One region of the Neobacillus sp. PS2-9 genome, then DNA from elsewhere that is predicted to be linked to it. Evidence: riboswitches for the same ligand, from Rfam matches in the RefSeq annotation. Region 1 holds a riboswitch; the other holds the start of a gene.

Evidence for each region. Region 1 has a riboswitch for cyclic di-GMP ahead of RCG25_RS20065 (DUF192 domain-containing protein). Riboswitches for the same ligand answer to the same signal wherever they lie in the genome.
Region 2: linked by a shared signal. The riboswitch ahead of RCG25_RS21605 (anti-repressor SinI family protein) and the one ahead of RCG25_RS20065 (DUF192 domain-containing protein) in region 1 are both predicted to bind cyclic di-GMP.

What each region holds. Positions count from the first base shown of each region.
Region 1 covers NZ_CP133269.1:3,994,605-3,997,814, forward strand. Annotated here, with positions in the region: gene RCG25_RS20045 (pilus assembly protein TadG-related protein) at 1-371, opposite strand, end outside; gene RCG25_RS20050 (TadE/TadG family type IV pilus assembly protein) at 381-764, opposite strand; gene RCG25_RS20055 (A24 family peptidase) at 761-1,270, opposite strand; gene RCG25_RS20060 (Flp family type IVb pilin) at 1,377-1,559, opposite strand; gene RCG25_RS20065 (DUF192 domain-containing protein) at 1,576-1,917, opposite strand; cyclic di-GMP riboswitch class I at 2,045-2,131, opposite strand; gene RCG25_RS20070 (spore germination protein) at 2,392-2,613, shown strand; gene RCG25_RS20075 (spore germination protein GerPB) at 2,631-2,882, shown strand; gene gerPC (spore germination protein GerPC) at 2,937-3,210, shown strand, end outside.
Region 2 covers NZ_CP133269.1:4,310,929-4,314,138, reverse strand. Annotated here, with positions in the region: gene RCG25_RS21615 (carbohydrate kinase family protein) at 1-390, shown strand, start outside; gene RCG25_RS21610 (pseudouridine-5'-phosphate glycosidase) at 387-1,301, shown strand; cyclic di-GMP riboswitch class I at 1,564-1,655, shown strand; gene RCG25_RS21605 (anti-repressor SinI family protein) at 1,686-1,817, shown strand; gene RCG25_RS21600 (helix-turn-helix domain-containing protein) at 1,893-2,225, opposite strand; gene map (type I methionyl aminopeptidase) at 2,486-3,210, shown strand, end outside.

The sequences.
Region 1 (3,210 bases):
GCTTTGGCTGTGACGTCTACTTTTTCGAAACCAAATAATTTCATAAACGTTAAGTTAACCGGTTTCGTTAACCGTGTGGTAACTTTACTTCCCATGTTAATATCAAGATTTGTTAACGTGCTAGTTGCCTTATGTGCATCTAAAATGTATTGAACCGTATTAGTAACCTTTTGTTCCGTATTCGGCAGCTCCTGTGCACCAGAAAGAACGGCTGCATTTGCAACCTTTTGTAACTTCGCTTTTTCCATATAAATAAGGCTTCCATCTATCGCCAGACCTGCCATGCATAGAATTGTCATTAGTGAGATTGCACCTAGAATGAGAACATTCCCTTTTTCATCCTTTAGAAATTTATTAAAAAAGTTACGCATTTTTATCCCTCACTCTACGCGAATCGTTGAACTTGTTTCGATGGCAAAATCTGAAGGGAAAAACTTAGAAATCATAGGAGTTAAAAAAGTCATTGGATACTTTAGCTTTACCGTTACATAGTCACCTGAATGCCTGACTGTATCTGCTGGAGTAATCGTCACCTGTAATTTTGTCTGATCCCCTAAATGGATATATTGGTGGGCGAAGGTTGAAATGTCTGCATCCTTCTTCCCGAGACCACCTAACCTAACCGTTTCCTGCGCAGCCATCTGCAAATGCGCATAGGAATAAATCACTCTACCAAAATCAAGGATTCCCACTAAAATTAATAGAAAAATAGGAACGATAAGCGCTGTTTCCACCAACGATTGGCCACGCTCATCCTTTTTCATTGGAAAAGAACTCCGGGAAAATATGCTTGATAGATAGCTCCCGCTGCAATAGCTACCCCGTAAGGTAGAGTTGTTTTCATCGAGTTGCTATCTTCCAATAGAGGAAGTCTTATCCCATGACGCAGTCCATGTAGCAGGTAAATTACTCTCTTTAACAGTCCTTTACGATAAAATAGAAATAAGATGGCCATGATTCCTCCTGCAAGTGCCATGTATATTGAAGCCATTAAAACAAAACTTATTCCTTTTATTCCACCGATTACAGCAAGAAGTTTCACATCTCCTGCACCCATTCCGCCTAGGAGATAAGGAATTAATAATATACCCAAACCAACAGCGGTACCAAGGAGGGCTTCTGTCAACCCGTGCCATCCCCCTGTAATAATATGAAACACCCATGCAATTATTAAAAAGGGAAATAATACCGCATTATAAATTTTACTTTCCTTTAAGTCGGTGATTACACAAATGATTAAGAGAATAATTAATAAATAGGTACTCCACATCCTTCTTTGTCTCCTTTCCTATTTGGTATCATTGCAAGAAAAAAGCCTCACGTTTAAATTGAACGCAAGGCTATGATGAATAGATAAGATCAGAAATTAATTTTTATTAACCTTCAGCGTTAGCACCAAAAATAGCTGTTTGAGCATCCTTAAACAATTGTGTAATTTGACCTTTTAATGCAACAAGAACTGCCACTACACCCACTGCAATTAGTCCTAAAACCAAACCATACTCAGTCATACCTTGTCCTTGTTCTTCAGTTAATAAAGCTTTCATTTTTTTCATCATTTGTAAAAACCCCTTTTCAATTTATAGTTAAATAGTTTCCAATTTTTGTTTCCGTTTTTTGAATCATGCCTGCTGGCAATTCTAAGACTGACTTTGCTCTTTTGTGATACTTTCCTACTGTTGCAGGCTTTACCGTTTCGTCCAGGCCTACAATTTCAAAATCTTCACTTAAGTAAAGGACATCGATGGAATAATTCATGAAGAATGTGTGAATGGATTGGCAGGGTTGGATTAACAAGCCGTGTCCTGCTGGTAAACTTTTCGAAAACATCAGCCCTTTTAATCTTTTAAAAAAGGTATCAGCTGTTGATAGATTGTTTGCCAGTTCCGCTCCGTTTGACAGATTCACGACTTTCACTTATTTCACCTCCGAATAAAAGAAATAACCCCGCCTTTACCGAAAGGGGGGTTAGTAAAATAGACTGCTAAATAGACATAGGAAACCTATGAGTAAATAGTAGTGCTAATATGAAACACCCTGTTCTTTCGGTAACTGGCTGGCGTAGTGCAAAAGCACCTTAGCCCCTTTAGCTTTGCGTCACTGATTTTCATCAGCTTTGCCTTTATCGAGAATCAGTGTTTGTTTGTCCGACTGATCTCTTACTCACATAATAAGACTTTTTCCTCTCTTGGAATATCCTACTAATATACTATTTTACGTCGAAATTTATAGGTATTTTTACCTATTTTCGACCTATGCCCTTATAAAATCGACATGAAATGCGAATATCATCCTCAATTTACCTCAGTTGCCAATTTATTTAGGCGAATCATTCACCATACAATCGCCCATACATATAATTTATAGATACCAATAAAAAGGATGTTGATCATGCCAGCCATTGTTGGAGTTGCACAGGTTATTACCCTTGGAAGCAGTTCAGTTTTCCATATTGGTGATGTGTATAAAATTATGCCATTTTCTACGGCCAAAACTTTCTCTGGAGCTGGTTCCTTTAATACAGGGGAGAGTTTACGTCTAAACAACAACATGAGTTCTACAAATACATCAGACCAAGATGGAATCGATCAACCAATTACCCTCAACGCTTAAAAAATGGGTGGTTTAAAATGAATTACTATATTCAGCAGTCAATTCAAATTAATTTCATAAGAATTGGAAGTATTTCCAATTCATCTGTTATGCAAATTGGAAGTGCTGGAATGATAAAACCTTCAGCATACCTATATAATACAGGGGGATTTACAGCCCCAGCTCCATCCCCCAAGCCAATTCAAGCTCTAGGAAGCTTAGTAGGTACACCAGCCGTTCCGTTACAGGCAGCTGTTAGAAAGCAAGACAACGCAGACGGAGACAACTAAACCTTTCAGCTATCTTTTTGGGTTCTTCGAGACTATCTATAGTGAGGTGATTTCATGTATCAGGATTATTCTCAATACCTTCAATGGCTGCAAATGTATATTCAAGCACAGGAAAAGAGAATCGTTACCTTGGAGGCTACTGTTCAAAAAATGCAAGAAGAAATGAAGCAAATAAAGGAGAAGCATCCTATTCGAGTCGATAAAATTGAATATAAATTTGATCAATTGAAGGTAGAAACTCTTGAAGGAACATTAAACATCGGACTTAATCCTTCTGACTTATCTGGAATTGAAGACTTTGCCGTTCAAAATCAGCAAATGAACGTCC
Region 2 (3,210 bases), 320 kb from region 1:
AAAGAGGCAGAGGCGTTATCTAACCTAGAAATCAAATCAGAAGGAGACTTCTACCAAGCAGCTGAAGTCATTTTGAAAAAAGGTGTGGAGAAAGTAGTTATTACTCGAGGTGAGAAGGGATTAATTTATTATACAAAGGCTGGCGAAGCTGGGGCGTTACTACCTCCGACTGTTCCGATTGTAGATGTAACGGGGGCAGGAGACTCTCTTATTGCCGGAATTTTATTTGGCTATCTTAAGGGGCTGAATACCGAAGATTCATGTAAAATTGGTCTTTCCTGTTCATTGATTACCATAAATTCAAATGAAACGGTAAATCCCAAATTAAACCAGAAAACCTTACTTGAAACGTATCAGAAATACTTCAGTAAAGGGGTCACCAAGCGATGAACCAAGAATATCTGTCCTTTTCTGAGGAAGTACTTAAAGCCAAAAGAGAAGGTAAGCCCATTGTTGCACTTGAATCGACGATTATTTCACATGGGATGCCGTACCCTCAGAATGTAGAGACTGCAAGGGAAGTAGAAGAAATTATCCGTCAGAATGGGGCTGTACCAGCAACCATTGCTATCATTAATGGGAAAATCAAGATTGGTTTATCTGAAGAGGATTTAGAATTTTTAGCCACTAGTAAGGAGATCATGAAAGCAAGCCGGCGGGACCTCCCCTACTTAATCGCAGCACAAAAACATGGAGCCACAACGGTAGCAGCGACCATGATTTGTGCACAAATGGGTGGAATTGACGTGTTTGTGACAGGTGGTATTGGCGGTGTTCACCGCGGAGCAGAAGTAACAATGGATATTTCAGCTGACTTGCAGGAATTAGCAAAAACAAATGTAGCAGTCGTTTGTGCAGGAGCAAAATCAATTCTTGATTTAGGCTTAACGTTGGAATATTTAGAAACCAACGGAGTGCCCGTCATTGGTTATCAAACAGAGATTCTGCCAGCTTTTTATACGAGAACAAGTCCATATAAAGTAAATTTCCGAGTGGATTCCCCTGAAGAAGCTTCGGCGTTAATGAAGGCTAAATGGGATTTAGGGTTACAAGGTGGGATCGTCATCGCCAATCCTATACCAGAACCCTATGCTATGGATGAAGCTGTAATCAATAAGGTTATAGAGGTTGCTTTAAACGAGGCCAAAAGTAAGGACATTCATGGTAAAGATGTCACACCTTTTCTCTTAAGCAGGGTAAAAGAGCTAACAGAAGGATCAAGTTTAGAAGCAAATATTGCACTAGTAAAACACAATGCTAAAATAGGTGCGCTTATTGCAGCAGTAAAAGGCGACAAATAATCATACATTTTAAAGGGAGGATTTGACCTAATTTCCTTCCTTTTTTAATTTCCTCTCTCGAAAATGGTAGTAAAAGGAATTTTTTGTAGAAAAATAAGATAATTTGTGTATAAAAGTAGTTCGAAAATTATAAAAAAAAGACAAAAAACAACAACCTATTATAAAAGGACTAGATATAATGAACATATCATTTAGTATTAAGTATTTTTACCTAAACAAATAGTGGATAAATGGAAGAATGTAATACTTAAGTTGTAGGACGAACAGAAAAGGGCAAACCTGTTGAAAAGTAGGGACGCAAAACCGAGGATCTAAGGTAGGCATGGTGCTTGCTATGATGGCCGGGTTACCTGGAATACGATAAGTATTTTAGGGGTGAGAATAATGTTGATTACAGAGAGAGACGTGGATGTAATTGATCAGGAATGGATGGCGCTCATATTAGAAGCAAAGGAACTTGGCTTATCTATTACAGATGTTCGGGAATTCCTTCACCAAGATGGTCAAAAGAACTAACTTGGTACATATTAAAAAAAGCATTCTACAGAAGAGGTTTCTTTTGTAGAATGCTTTTCTTCTTTATAGACAAAATTATTCGTTACTACTATTTTGATTTATTCTCCACTTATTAAATTCCAAGAAGTCACGAAATTGTTCTTTTGAAACGCCAGATCCCATTGCTTCTTTAACTAAGTTCATCCATTCACTGTCTAACTCATCCTTATTAATTTGCTCATGGATAAAATGTTCAACGGGTAAATTTAATACGGCTGCAATTTTTTCAAGAAATTGTATAGATGGATTTTTTTGCAGGTTTCTTTCAAGAGAGCTTAAATAAGACTTAGCGACACCAGCTTGCTCTGCAAGTTCGGAAAGAGACATCTTCTTTTCTAAGCGAAATTTTTTAACGCGGTCTCCAATCATTTCATTCACACACCTATTAAACATATTTATACGTTAATTCTACCAAAAAGAATGAAAAAGTACCATATTAAGAACGAAGGAATATGACAAAATAGTGAATATTATAAAATGGTCCTCTTGAAAAGCCCAAGGGTAAGAAGTTCTTTTGAAAAATTGGCGGATTCGAGTTACTATTAATAGTGTTTCCAAAAGAGAATATAGTTTAATGCGAACCGTAAAGCATACTATACATAAAAATATTCAAAAAGGCAGGGAAAAGAATGATTGTCCTGAAATCACAACGTGAAATTGAAGCGATGAAAAAGGCTGGAGAAATCCTTGCGGCCTGTCATAAGGAAATTGCTAAATTAATTAAGCCAGGTGTAACTACTTGGGAAATTGACCAGTTTGTTAATAAATTCTTAAGCGAACACAAGGCCACACCCGAGCAAAAGGGATATAAAGGCTATGAATATGCAACATGTGCAAGTATCAATGATGAAATTTGCCATGGCTTTCCAAGAAAAGAGCCATTAAATGAAGGAGATATTGTTACCATTGATATGGTCGTCAATTATAATGGTGCCTTAGCTGATTCTGCATGGTCTTATGCGGTAGGAAATATTTCTAAAGAAACAGAGCATTTATTAAAAGTGACAAAGGAAGCATTATATAAAGGTATTGAGCAAGCGGTTGTAGGCAATCGAATCGGTGATATTGGTCATGCGATCCAAACCTATGTGGAAAGTGAAGGTTTATCGGTTGTAAGAGACTTTATTGGTCACGGCATAGGAGCTGTGATTCATGAGAAACCGGATGTTCCTCATTATGGGCTGCCAGGAAAAGGGGCAAGAATTAAAGAGGGAATGGTCTTTACGATTGAGCCGATGGTAAATATCGGTCAATATCAAACGAAGATGGATACAAATGGCTGGACCGCCAGAACTGTAGATGGGAAATTTTCCGCACAATATGAGCACACACTTGCCGTTACTAAGGAAGGTCC